DNA from 3 places in the Allobranchiibius huperziae genome. Region 1 is predicted to be linked to each of the others. Evidence: predicted binding sites of a transcription regulator. Region 1 holds the regulator's gene; each other region holds the start of a gene.
What was found. Region 1 encodes LexA, which represses DNA repair genes until DNA is damaged. Its sites were predicted from a motif close to TCGAACANNTGTTCGA; they were not measured.
Positions count from the first base shown of each region.

Region 2: HNR15_RS06560 (HNH endonuclease signature motif containing protein) is a predicted target of LexA. The motif match lies at 1,322-1,337, and genes of this name have one in related genera.
Region 3: ruvC (crossover junction endodeoxyribonuclease RuvC) is a predicted target of LexA. The motif match lies at 2,272-2,287, and genes of this name have one in related genera.

Region 1 is NZ_JACCFW010000001.1:2,293,851-2,298,378, reverse strand. It holds gene HNR15_RS10810 (ComEC/Rec2 family competence protein) at 1-8, shown strand, start outside; gene HNR15_RS10805 (LysR family transcriptional regulator) at 27-956, opposite strand; gene HNR15_RS10800 (NAD-dependent protein deacetylase) at 1,084-1,974, shown strand; gene lexA (transcriptional repressor LexA) at 2,008-2,736, opposite strand; gene HNR15_RS10790 (hypothetical protein) at 3,043-3,483, shown strand; gene nrdR (transcriptional regulator NrdR) at 3,826-4,335, shown strand; gene HNR15_RS10780 (vitamin B12-dependent ribonucleotide reductase) at 4,460-4,528, shown strand, end outside.
Region 2 is NZ_JACCFW010000001.1:1,368,696-1,373,223, forward strand. It holds gene HNR15_RS06560 (HNH endonuclease signature motif containing protein) at 1-1,274, opposite strand, end outside; gene HNR15_RS06565 (MarR family winged helix-turn-helix transcriptional regulator) at 1,556-1,993, opposite strand; gene HNR15_RS06570 (ABC-2 transporter permease) at 2,067-3,128, shown strand; gene HNR15_RS18790 (D-alanyl-D-alanine carboxypeptidase family protein) at 3,182-4,075, opposite strand; gene HNR15_RS06580 (hypothetical protein) at 4,385-4,528, shown strand, end outside.
Region 3 is NZ_JACCFW010000001.1:1,593,129-1,597,656, reverse strand. It holds gene ruvB (Holliday junction branch migration DNA helicase RuvB) at 1-1,072, opposite strand, end outside; gene ruvA (Holliday junction branch migration protein RuvA) at 1,069-1,683, opposite strand; gene ruvC (crossover junction endodeoxyribonuclease RuvC) at 1,680-2,240, opposite strand; gene HNR15_RS07585 (YebC/PmpR family DNA-binding transcriptional regulator) at 2,347-3,102, opposite strand; gene pdxT (pyridoxal 5'-phosphate synthase glutaminase subunit PdxT) at 3,214-3,837, opposite strand; gene HNR15_RS07575 (vWA domain-containing protein) at 3,930-4,528, opposite strand, start outside.

The DNA of each region.
Region 1 (4,528 bases):
GGCCCTGACGGGCAGGTGGGGGAGTCTCAGGCGACCGGTGTCGCCGACCGCACCGAGGTGGACGCCGCGCACAGCGCCTCCAGGGTCGCGGCGACGGCGGGCACGCGCGTGAGGTCCGGGGTGGTGACGGCGTAGACGGTCCGACGGGGGGTCGGCTTGATCGGCAGGATCGTCACGCCGTCGTTGTGCGCCGAGTGCAGGATCAGGTCGGGCACGAGGGCGACCCCCAGGCCCGCGGCGACGAAACCCAGCACCGCTACGTAGTCCTCGGTCTCGAACGAGACCGACGGGCTGAATCCGGCGCGCTCGGCCAGGGAGAGCAGGTGTCCGCGGCATCGTGGGCATCCCGCGATCCACTGCTCGTCGACCATGTCGGTCATCCGCACCGACGCGGCGCCGGCGAGCGGGTGGTCCGACGGCACCACCAGGCGCACCTCGTCGTCGAGCAGCTTGCGGGACTGGAACGCCTCGATGTCGTCCTCGCCGCGGGCCAGCGGCGCACCGTCGTATGCGAACGCGACGGCGATGTCGCACTCGCCGGCCCGCAGTGCGGCCAGCGACTCGGGGGGCTCGGCCTCGGTGAAGGTCACCTCGACGTCGGGGTAGGCCTTTCGCACCATCGCGAGCGCGTGCGGGACGAGTGTCGAGGAGGAGGAGGGGAAGGCCATCAGGCGGACGCGGCCGGCGCGCAACCCGGCGATCGCGGCGACCTCTGATTCGGCGGCCTCGAGGGCGCTGAGCACGGGGCCCGCGTGACGGGCCAGCACCGCGCCGGCTTCGGTCAGCCGCACGCTGCGGCCCAGGCGCTCGACCAGGACGGTGCCGATCCGGTCCTCCAGACGGCGCACCATCTGGGAGATGGCGGGCTGGGAGTAGCCCAAAGAGGTGGCCGCAGCGGTGAAGCTGCCCTCGTCGGCGATGGCCCGGATGACCCGCAGGCCCGCAGCGTCGATCATCCGCCAATCATATAATGGAAGGTTATCCATCGGAACCCATCTTCGTGCTTTCGTTCTGCACCAGCCATGCATCGCAGTGGCCACCCGCGCACCCACGGGGCCACGGGGCCGGTGCGACACTGATGACGTGCTCGAGTCTGCGGTCTCCCCGGTGCCCGAGGGAGTGCGCCCGGATCAATGGGACGGACTGGCGAGCTACCTGGCGGATGGCGGGCTGGTCGCCCTGACCGGAGCCGGCCTGTCCACCGAATCGGGTCTGCCGAGTTACCGCGACGCCCGCGGCGTACGTCGGGTGCAGCCGATGACGGTGACCGAGCTACGCGCCAGTCATGAAGCGCGGCAGCGGTATTGGGCACGTTCCTACGTCGGTTGGCCACGCTTTGCGGCTGCCCGACCGAATGACGGCCACCGCGCGGTCGCCAGGCTTCTCGCCGCCGGCACCCTGACGAGCGTCATCACCCAGAACGTCGATGGGCTGCATCAGGCGGCCGGTGCGAGCGAGGTGCTCGAGCTGCACGGCAACCTGGAGCGGGTGGTCTGCATGGCCTGCTCGAGCACGCATCGCCGCGATGACATGGACGACTGGTTGCGCGACGCCAACCCCGGATTCGACCGCGCGATCGGAGGCGCGGTCCGACCCGACGGTGACGTCGCGCTGCCCGAGGCGATCGTGCGCGCGTTCGTCACGGCCGACTGCCCTGTGTGCGGTTCGGACCTGCTGAAACCGGACGTCGTGATGTTCGGCGAATCGGTGCCGAAACCGTTGGTGGAGCAATGCTTCGGCCTCGTCGAAGAGGCGTCGGCGCTGCTCGTCCTGGGGTCGTCGCTCGCGGTGATGTCCGGTTACCGGTTCGTGCGCCGGGCCGCCCGCATCGGCGTGCCCGTGATCGTGATCAACGACGGATGGACCCGCGGGGACGGCGAGACCGACCTGAAGATTGAGGCGCCGCTGGGCAGCACCCTGACGGCGCTGGCGGACCGACTGGGAGCGCCGGCCGTGGGTGCACCGGGCGTCTAACGCGCCTGAGGAGCGCCGGGCGACCGCGGTCGCTCAGACCCTGCGCAGCACCGCCGTGACCTTGCCCAGCACCACGGCGTCGTCGCCGTCGATCGGGTCGTACGCCGTGTTGTGCGGCATCAGCCAGACCTTGCCCCCGGTGCGCTTGAAGGTCTTGACGGTCGCCTCGTTGTCGAGCATCGCCGCGACGATGTCGCCGTTGGTCGCGGTCGGTTGCTGACGCACCACGACCCAGTCGCCGTCGCAGATCGCGGCGTCGATCATCGAGTCGCCGACGACCTTCAGCAGGAAGAGGTCGCCCTCGCCGACGATCTGCTTGGGCAGCGGGAAGACGTCCTCGACGACCTCGTCGGCCAGGATCGGACCGCCCGCGGCGATCCGTCCGACGACCGGGACGTACGACGCACTGGGTCGTCGGTCGCCGATGCCGGTCTCGTCCTCGACGCTCAGGTCACCGTCCGGCGCGTTGGTGACGCTGGACCCGCCCCGGTAGCCGCGCTGGTCCTTGTCCTGGTCCGGTGAGATGACCTCGATGGCGCGCGGCCGGTTGGGGTCGCGGCGCAGGTAGCCCTTGCGCTCGAGCATCGACAGCTGGTGAGCGACGGAGCTGGGGCTGGTCAGGCCGACGGCCTCGCCGATCTCGCGCAGGCTCGGCGGGTAACCGCGCCGGTCCACGGAGTTGCGGATGACCTCCAGCACGCGCCGCTGTCGGGTGGTCAAACCGTCGTCGTCGCGCTCGGGCATCTGGTGCACCTTGGCCATGGTCTTCGTCCGTCCCTCTCCGAGTGGATCGTGCTGCCACCGCCCGCCCCAGGTGTCCGAACGGCTGCGTCCCCGGGACCGATGAGTCGCCGTATTCGGCGTCGTTCCGCGGATTCACAACTGCTGAGCAGGGGCTGTCGGTGGTCGGTGTTTCAGTTCTGCAGGTGAGCACGAGATTACGAGAGTCGGACACACTTTCCAAACATCTGTTCGGGGCGTGTCTGGATTTTCTCGAACGCGCGTGCTAGACATCAGACAGATGATCGATCGCACACACGTACGATCGACGAGTTATCGGAGGATCTCATGAGTGCCGTCACCGCTGTTCCCAGCTGGGTCACTCCCGCCACCCCTGCCCGGCCGGGTCGTCCCGGCGCATCGCGACGTACGGCGCCCGCGTCCATCCGTCGCGGCCACCTGCGCGCGGTCCCTGATCTGCCCGCGCTCGTGGACGCACCTGCGCCGACGATGCACATCACTCGTCGCGGTCGCCTGCTGATCACGCTGTGCGCACTCCTGCTATGTCTCGTCGGGGGAGTGGCGGGAGCCCGTGCCGCAGTGGGCGGCGGCGGGTCCGCGCAGCGCTACGACACCGTGGTCGTCCAGTCGGGCCAGACCCTGTCCTCGGTCGCCCACCACGCCTACCCCCAGCTGCCGATCGGCAATGCGGTGCAGCGGGTGCAGGCCGCCAATCGACTGAACACCCTGCAGGTGTTCGCCGGCGAGCAACTGCGCCTGCCTCGCTGAGTCCGGCCGCGCGCCTTCTGGCGCCCCGTAGCAGGGCCGACACCGCCTCCGTGTCGCCCTCGGCGGCCCTCTGACCAGCACGAACGACCCCGCGGAAACCGGGCAGTCTCTAAAGGTTGCATCACCCCCTCCACCGGAATACGATCCCTACATCTAGTAGTTACATCGATGTAAGTTGTCCACATGTAGTCCCCAGGTCGACCCGGGTTATCCCAAGGCACAGCGCGGATATCCCCCGGTTGTCCACGAGTTACCCACAGGTGGGCGGCTCGTTCGGCGGGGCTACGGCGTGGACGGCGAGTGATCGGTGTGAGCCGATCGTCGAGGGTGAGGGAGACACGCATGCACTGCCCGTTCTGCCGGCACGAGGACAGTCGCGTCGTCGACTCCCGCTCGAGCGAGGACGGCACCTGCATCAAACGGCGCCGCCAGTGCCCCAGCTGCGGCAAGCGCTTCTCCACTATGGAGACCACGAGCCTGACCGTCGTCAAGCGGTCCGGAGCCAGCGAGCCGTTCAGCCGCCAGAAGGTGCTCGTCGGGGTGCGCAAGGCGTGCCAGGGCCGCCCGGTCTCCGAGGACGACCTGGCGCTGCTGTCCCAGCAGGTGGAGGAGTCCATCCGGATGCAGGGACTGGCCGAGATCGACGCCCATGACGTCGGTCTGGCGATCCTCGGCCCGTTGCGTGCCCTCGACGAGGTCGCCTACCTGCGATTCGCCTCTGTCTACCAGGCCTTCGACGACCTGGGCGACTTCGAGGCGGCGATCGCGCTGCTTCGCGCCGAGCGTCAGGTGCTCGGCCCCTCGTACGCCGCCGACGATCCCGTTGTCAGTGGTGCCGGGGAGGATCACTGATACCCGGTTATCCCGTGCGCCGGGTGCTGCAGCAGTAACCCGTGCGCGTACCGCAAGGCCCCACAGCATCACCAGCACCACCCGCATCAGCAGCCCAGCTCACCACGTCACACGGAGGAACAGCATGACCGAGACCACCGGCGCCCGCGCCGACGCCGCCCGCGCAGACCGTGGGGTGCACATCGAGCGCATC
Region 2 (4,528 bases), 930 kb from region 1:
GCGTCGCACCAGTCCGGTGGTCGGTCGCAGCCGGGGAAGGTGCAGTGCCGATCTCGATGGATGATCGCGGTGCGTAGTCCTCCGGTGAAGAGGCGTTTCGCGCGCCCGACGTCGAGGGGTTCGGAGTCGGTGCCGAGGACGGTCGGGATGAGATCGGCGTCGCAGGCGAGTCGTCGCAGGGTGCCGGCATCGAGGTACTCCCCGTCGGTGGTGTGTCCGATGCCGGGTAGGTATGTCGGTGGGGATTGGCGGTTGTTCGGATCGTGTTGGCCGATCCAACCAGCTTCCTGAAGCCCTTCGTACAACGTGTTGTAGTCCAGGGTGACCAGGATCTTCGCGGTCCCGCCGAACTCACCCACGGGCCGACCGGCGGTGCCGTCGAGGACGCCTGCGGCCGTCTCAACCAGCCGCACCAGCGCATCCGCGCGGCGTTTGGCGGGGGTGCGGGTGTCCCGCTCGGGCGCACCGGTCCCGGTTTCGAGCAGTGGACCTGCACCCGTCGCACGTCCAGGGTCGCCGGTGTCGGAGCAGCCCGCCTCGTCGGTGTCGGTGGGGCTGGTTTGCGATCTGGGCGCGGGTGCGGACAGCGCGCGGAGGGCGTGTTTGACGGCGGCGGCGTGCCCGCCGGACAGTTCGGCGACGAACCTCGTCAGTCCACCGGGTAGGTCGGCCCAGTGCACCGATTCGCAGTCCTGCTGGCGTTCTTCATCCCGCACGAGGTGTTCGGGGGCGTATTCGCCGCGGATCCGGGTGCTGAGCTCGCGTAGGGCGCGGGGTCCGAAGCTGCTTAGCGACAGGTACCGCCCGAGCAGGTCGTCGCGATCCGCGCAGGGCAGTTGCGGCAGGATCTGGGGGAGTTCCCGCAGTGCGGCCGCCGCCACCGGGACGGTCGCCGCCCCGCTCGCGAGGGCGTCGGCGACGACGGTGTTGCGGGGGTCGGCGCAGTCCATCCCGACAGCCCCGACCCGGCGCACGACGACGGGGTCGACACCACGGGCCTGCTGGGCGACCCAGGCCGGTGCCCCGGTCGCGGTGGAGTTGGCGACCGTGCCCCGACCGAGGGCGTCCGCCGTCGCTAGGGCGGCAACGTTCTCTCCCCGCGCTCCGATCTGCAGCATCGACCCGACGACGTCGCCCAGCTGGGTCTCATCCAGTTGGTGCAGTGCACCGGGCCACTCGTCCAACGTGGTCTTGAACTCACTCAGCAGGCCCATCAACCGGGCACCGGTCCCCGGTGCGGCGGGCGCCTGCGGGTCGCTTGTCGACTGCGCCATGGCCCCTCCTCGAGCTGCTGATCCTCACGTCATCGGTATACCATGGATCATACGCGTGTTCGAACCAGGATGTAAAGGGTAATCCGGCGAATACATCTGCGAACGTTGAGTATTCGAACTGAGGTTATCCACATCCCCTCCTCCGCGGTGTGGGTTTCATGGGTTGTCCACACCTCACCGATCGCCCCCACCCGCCAACTGCGCATGGTGCGATACGGATGTGATCGTGTGCCATCTGGGGCGCACGAAATGCGCAGTGGGCCGATCGCGGATGCCGACGCTCAGCTGGAGCGCGCGTTGAAGCGCCTCAGCAGGTCGGCGAACTGGGTCACCTCGGCGTCCGTCCAGTCACTCACACGGTCCCGGATCGCCTCGATCCGCACCGTGTCCGACTGCTGCAGGATGTGGCGGCCCTCGGGGGTGAGCCTCAGCCACTGCGCGCGGCGTTCACCGGGAGCGGCCTCCCGCTCGATGAGTCCGCGCTGCTCGAGGACGGCGATCTGCCGGCTCGCCGTGGACTTGTCGATCTGCAGATCGGCCGCCACGTCGACAGCGGTCGGGTGTGGTCGTGCGGTGACCGCGGACATCAACGTTGCCTCCGCGAATGTGATTTCCGGCACGTTGGTGCTCCACTCGCGCCGCAATCTCCTTGCGAAAAAACGTAGTTCGACGAGCACGACCCGTAATGGCTCGTCGCGCGATTTGCTCTCCGTCTTCATAGGCATACTATAGATACAGAAGTTGCATCTACCAACTTCAGACTCGGACGGTAGTAGGAGGAGAACGGTGAAGGTGAGCGGACCGCAGCAGGTGGTGCCGATGAAGACGGTGCTGTCCCATGTGCTGGTGCCGATCGTGATGGGCCTGGTGATGGCAGCGGCGTACCTCGGCGGCTTCCACAAGCCGGCACCTCACAACGTGCCGCTGGCCGTCGTGGGGACGACGCAGCAGGCGCAGCCGATCGCCGACGCGCTGCAGCATGCTGTCGGTGACGCGGCGACGGTGCGGGTCGTGCCGAACACGGCCGAAGCCACCCGCGAGATCCAGCAGCTCGACCTCTCCGGCGCGTACGTGCCCGGAGCTCACCAGGCAGTCCTCCTGACCGGGTCGGCCGCCTCAGACAGCACGAAGACCGTGGTGACACAGGTCTTCTCGCCGGTCGCTCTCAAACAGGGTGTGCCGCTGTCGGTCAAGGACGTGGCACCCGTGACCGCGGGCGACCCGATTGGTCAGAACGGCTTCTTCTTCCTCGTCGCGCTCACCGTCGGCGCCTACGCGACCTCGATCGCCATCGGTGCGGCAGCCGCCTCCCGGCGCTTCCGGGACCGCGTCGGCCTTGCCGCCGGTGCTGCCGTGGTGCTCTCGACGGCCGAGCTCGCCGTCGCCCACTTCGGCTACGACATGTTCGGCGGTCACGTCCCGGCCGTCTGGGGTCTGTCGATCCTCTACACGGCGGCCGTGATGTTCGTCGGCGTCGGACTGCACCCGCTGGTCGGACGGTTCAGCACGCTGCTCTACTCCGCCGTCTTCGTCGCACTGAACTTCACGAGCTCCGGGGGAGTCTTCTCACCCGTCCTGCAGCCGGCGTTCTTCGGCTGGCTGCACCACTTCTGGATCGGTGCCGGGTTCGTGGAGACGCTGCGCCGGATGTTCTACTTCCCGGCCGTCGGCCTCGGCGGACCGCTGGCGATCCTGTTCGGATGGCTCGTGCTCGGCATCGCCTGCCTGGGCCTCGGGTACGCCGTGGAGCAGCGCCGTGCGCGTCGTACGGCGACCGGCACGCACGTCGACCGCTCCACCGGTCGGCTGGACTCCGCCACCGAGGAGGAGCTGGAAGAGGACGTCGCCGTCTGAGCTTCGACCCCCACCATCCCCGATCCCGACGTGCCGATCCCGGCGCGTCGGGATCAGTACGTCGGGGCGGCCGGCAGTCCGAACAGGTCCTCCTCGGTCACGATCTGGCGTGCGTGCACGTAGGCGGTCAGGGAAGTGCCGAGGTATCGCACGTGCCACGGCTCGGACTGCCATCCGGTGATTGCGGTCTTCCCCACCGCGTTGCTGAGGATGAAGCCGTACCGCCACGCGTTGGCCGCGATCCACCGACCCGTGGCGGTAGTCGTGGTGCATGACGCATTCGTGCACGGGGCATTGGTGAGGTCGGCGGCCAGGCCCAGCTGGTGCTCGCTGAACCCCGGGCGCGCAACGAGGTTGTCGGCCACCTTCTGCCCGTACTGCTTCACGTCCTGGTCGTAGAGCGCGCTCTGCGATGCGTAGGAGCGGTACCCGCTGTTGACGCCCGTGGTCAGCCCCGCGGCCGCGGCGCCGGCGATGAGCTGCCTCACGGCGGTCGCCGCGCTGGCGGTGAGCTGGCGCGAGCCGACGGTCTGCAGCCCTGACGGCGCGTAGGTCGACGGCAACGCGTTGCGCTTGTTGGTCATTCGCCACAGCGCGCCCGCCAAGGACGTGGCCGACGTACTCGCCTCGACGGTCGACGTGGCGTAGCCCGGCGCGGTGACGACGTACGAGTTGCGCGACCCGCTCGGCTGCCAGAGGACGAGCAGGGCGTGGCCGGTCACCGAGGTGCTGGATCCGATCAGCGAGCCGCCCGCGTGCCGCACCGTCACGACCGTGCCGGACGGCACGCTCACCCAGAGAGCGGTCTTGGTCGGCAGGAGCGCGTAGGGGGCCACCGACATCGACGGGAGGGTGCTCGCGGCTCGGGCGCTCGGTGCCGACACGGCCAGGGTGGCGAGGACGGCGATGAGCGCCGCGAGGAGGGATGTGGTGAGTCGACGCTTCACGACTGCTGGACCTTTCGTGCGACCCGGTCAGGATGATGACCGGACATCAGGCCTCGGCAGGAGGCCGTCACCAACGACACGGTAGACCGACCGGACGTCTCCGCGTCATTACGGCACCGATCGACTCGGCGGGTCTAGCCCCGCGCTCGCAGCGGGTGCTCACCACGAGCGGACCGGTCTGTGCCCCCGGGCCCGGAACGCCACCGGCCGGCCGCGCCGTTCGCAGCTTTCGCTCAGGGGTGACTTCTAACGTCCGAAGCACCTACGCAAAGCGGATCGAACAAGTCCTGGCCGAACAGGGAGCTGATCATGCCTCTTTCTCGCGTCGTCGCCGTACCGGCCCTCCTCAGCCTCGCCCTGGTCGCCGGCTGCAACAACTCGAGCTCCGGGTCGTCGTCGTCCGGGGGAGCAGCCGACTCCTCCACCAGCTCCTCGGCCGCGTCGAGCACGAGC
Region 3 (4,528 bases), 700 kb from region 1:
CGAGTTGGGTGCCCGCAGCGCTCGGCGTCGGCGGTGTCAGGCCCAGGTGCGCCCACGCCATCGGCGACGCGGCGCGGCCACGCGGCGTGCGCACCAGGTATCCCTCCCGCACCAGATAGGGCTCGGCGACGGTCTCGACCGTGTCGGCCTCCTCCCCCACCGCGACGGCCAGGGTCGACAATCCCACCGGCCCGCCGCCGAAGCGTCGGCAGAGGGCGTCGAGCACCGCCCGGTCGAGTCGGTCCAGGCCGCGGTCGTCGACATCGAAGAGCCGCAGGGCGGCGCGGGCGGCACTCAGATCGACGATGCCGTTGCCCTGCACCTGCGCGTAGTCACGGACGCGTCGTAGCAGCCGGTTGGCGATCCGTGGGGTGCCACGGGACCGTCCCGCCATCTCGTCGATCCCCTGCGGGGTGCTCTCGACACCGAGCAGCGTGGCGTTGCGGGTGAGGATCTGCGCGAGGTCGGCCGTCGCGTAGAAGTCGAGGTGGCCGGTGAAGCCGAAACGGTCGCGCAGCGGCGCGGGCAGCAGGCCCGCTCTCGTCGTCGCGCCGACCACGGTGAACGCCGGCAGCTCCAGCGGGATGGCCGTGGCGCCCGGGCCCTTGCCGACGATGATGTCGACCCGGAAGTCCTCCATCGCCAGGTAGAGCATCTCCTCGGCCGGGCGCGCCATCCGGTGGATCTCGTCGAGGAAGAGCACCTCGCCCTCGGCGAGCGAGGAGAGCACGGCGGCCAGGTCGCCCGCGTGCTGGATGGCGGGCCCGCTGGTGATGCGGATCGGCTGCTCCAGCTCGGCGGCGATGATCATCGCCAGCGAGGTCTTGCCCAGGCCGGGCGGGCCGGACAGCAGCACATGGTCCGGAGGTGCGCCGCGGCGTCGCGCCGCCTCCAGCAGCAGACCCAACTGATCGCGGACCCGCGGCTGGCCGGGGAAATCGGCGAGCCTGCGCGGCCGCAGGGCCGCCTCGAAGCGGCGGTCCTCGTCGGCCGGGTGACCCCCCGGATCCACGATCCGCGCCGTCGCGTCGTACGACTCGTCGTCGTACGACGGGTCGTCGCTCTCGCTCACCGGCCGAGCTCCCGCAGCGCTGCGCGCAGCAGACCCGACACGTCGCTCACGTGGCCGTCACCGGGGGCCGCATCGACGACCCGCTCGACGGCGTCCTGGGCCTGCTTGGTCGACCAGCCCAGGCCGACGAGCGCCTCAATCACCTGGCCGTGCTCGCCGTCGACGATGCTGGACGCCTGCTGCGCCGCGTCCTCGAGACCGGCGGCCGACACCGGGCCGACCTTGTCCTTCAGCTCCAGGACGATCCGTTCGGCGCCCTTCTTGCCGATGCCCGGCACCTTCACGAGTGTCGCGAGGTCGCCGCCGGCGATCGCGGCGCGCAGCACCTCCGGGGCGTGGATGGCCAGCATCGCCAGCGCGAGCCGCGGACCGACGCCGCTGACGGTCTGCACCAGCTCGAAGAGGTCCCGCTCGCTGGTGGTGGCGAAGCCGAAGAGGGTGAGCGAGTCCTCGCGCACGACGAGCGTGGTCGCCAGGGTGGCTGTCTCGCCGACGCGCACCGACGCCGCGGTGGACGGGGTCGTGAGCACCGACAGTCCGACACCGCCGACCTCGACCACGAGGGTGCCGAGGCCGGTCGCGAGCACCGAGCCCCGCAGACTTGCGATCACCGGGCCACCCGCTGTGACTGTGCTGCTGCCTGGGCTGCGTACGCCGCCTTCTGTCGAGCGAGAGCCTGGGCGATCCGATCTTGTGCGCCGCCGCGCCATACGTGGCAGATCGCCAGCGCCAGGGCGTCGGCCGCATCGGCGGGCGTGGGGGCGACCTTCAGCTTGAGGATGCGGGTCACCATGGCCGTTACCTGCGCCTTGTCGGCGCGGCCGTTGCCGGTGACCGCGGCCTTGACCTCGGACGGGGTGTGCATCGCGAGCGGCAGCCCCAGACGGGCCGCAGCGAGCATCGGGACGGCGGAGGCCTGCGCGGTGCCCATGATCCCCTTGATGTTGGCCTTGGCGAAGACGCGTTCGACGGCGACGGCGTCCGGCGCGTAGCGCTGCAGCCACTCATCGATCTCGGTCTGCAGGGTGAGCAGCCGCTCGGCGGGGTCGTCACCGGGCGGCGTACGCACGACACCGACGGCGATCATCCGGACCGGTTCGCCGATGCCGCCCTCCACCACGCCCAGGCCGCACCGGGTCAGTCCGGGGTCGACGCCGAGGACACGCACGCAAGCCTCCTGCAGATTGAATCGCCGTGTGCCGAACACCTGTTCGGCACACGGCGACGCTACCCGGTGCGACGATCGGCCGCGGGCAGGCGACCCGGCGAGTCGCCTACTCCTCGTCGAGCTCGGCCAGGACCTCGTCGGACACCTCGCCGTTGGCGTAGACGTTCTGTACGTCGTCGCTGTCCTCGAGCGCGTCGATGATGCGGAACATCTTGCGGGCGCCGTCGGCGTCCAGCGGCACCTCGACCGTGGGCAGCCACGACGACTCGGCCGAGTCGTAGTCGATGCCCGCGGCCTGCACGGCCTCGCGCACGGCGACGAAGTCATGGGCCTCGGAGACGATCTCGAAGGACTCACCCAGGTCGTTGATCTCCTCGGCGCCGGCGTCCATCACGACCTCGAGGATGTCCTCCTCCGTCTTGTCCGCCTTGGGCACCGTCACCAGGCCCTTGCGGTGGAACTGGAAGGCGACCGAACCGCTCTCGGCCATCGTGCCGCCGTTGCGCTGCAGGGCCGTGCGCACCTCGGCCACCGCACGGTTCTTGTTGTCGGTGAGGCACTCGATGAGCAGCGCCACGCCGCCGGGCGCGTAGCCCTCGTACGTCAGCGCCAGATACTCCGCGGCACCGGCCTCCGCACCCGACCCGCGCTTGACCGCGCGGTCGATGTTGTCGTTCGGGACCGAGGACTTCTTGGCCTTCTGCACCGCGTCGTACAGCGTGGGGTTGCCCACCACGTCGCCGCCGCCGGAACGCGCCGCCACCTCGATGTTCTTGATCAGCTTCGCGAACAGCTTGGCGCGCTTGGCATCGACCACCGCCTTCTTGTGCTTGGTGGTGGCCCACTTGGAGTGCCCGCTCATGTTCTCCCTGCTTCGTGCTCGGTGCTGTGAGGCCGTCGTGGACGGCTGATCCGCCCGTCATCGTAACGATTCGCGCGGAGGCCCGGATCGCGACGGCGTACGCCGCACCCCTCACGACACGCGAACGGCGTCGCGCACCATGGCGGCGAAGTAGTGGTGCACCCGATAATCGTCGGTGACCTCGGGGTGGAAGGACGTCGCGAGCAGCGCCCCCTCACGGCATGCCACGACGCGACCCTGCGCCGGCCCGGTCGGCACCGTGGCGAGCACCTGCACCCCGTCGCCGGCACGCTCGACCCAGGGCGCGCGGATGAAGACCGCGTGCACCGGGGTGTGTGCACCGTCCGCGAGCGACGGCATCACCAGGTCGGTCTCGAAGGAGTCCATCTGCCGCCCGAACGCGTTGCGCCGGACCGTGATGTCCATCCCGCCCAGCGTCTGCTGCCCCGGCTGGCCGTCCAGCACCTCGTCGGCGAGCAGGATCATCCCGGCGCAGGATCCGTAGACCGGCATGCCCGCTGCGATGCGCGCGCGGATCGGCTCCTGCAGCTCGAAGATGCGCAGCAGCTTGTCGATGGTGGTCGACTCCCCGCCGGGCAGCACCAGGCCGTCGATGCGCGCGACCTCCTGGGGGCGGCGTACCGGGACCGCCTCGACGTCGGCGCTGGCGAGCGCCCGCAGGTGCTCGCGCACGTCCCCTTGTACGGCGAGCACTCCGATGCGCGGTTTCGTCACGCGCCGATCGTACGGAGCGCCGGTTGCGCGGGACGTTGGGAGTCGTTGCGCGCTCCATCGAGCGCGCGACGACCCCACATGTTCGGCCTACGTCAGCCGGACGCGCCGAACCAGCTGCTGCCGCCGTACGTGCGCCCCGACAGATAGCTGTCGACGACCGCGGCGCCCAGGCCCTCCAGCTCCGGTGCCAGCACGCGTCCGCCGGCTCGCTTGGCCAGCTGGTCCAGGAAGCGCGCCAGACCGGGGTCCTCGCCGAGCCGGAAGATCGTCGTCTGCGCGCCGAGGCGGGTCGACTGGTCCAGCTCGCGGACGGCGTACGCCACGGTCAACGGGTGCGGCGGATAGTCGAAGAAGACCTCGCCGTCGGACTCCAGGTGCGCCGTCGGCTCGCCGTCGGTGACCACGAGGAGCACCGGCTGGGCGTTGGGATACCTGCGGAAGTGCTGGTTGGCCAGGATCAGCGCGTGGTGCAGGTTGGTGCCCTTGTCCCACTCCGGCGCGAGCCCGGTCAGCTCCGCGATCTCCATGGTCTGCGCGTGCCGGCCGAAGGCCACCAGCTCCAGATGGTCACCGCGGAACCTGGTCGAGATGAGCTGGTGCAGCGCGAGCGCCGTACGTTTCATGGGCAGCCAGCGACCGTCCATCGCCATCGAGAACGACGTGTCGACCAGCAGCGCGACAGCCGCCTGGG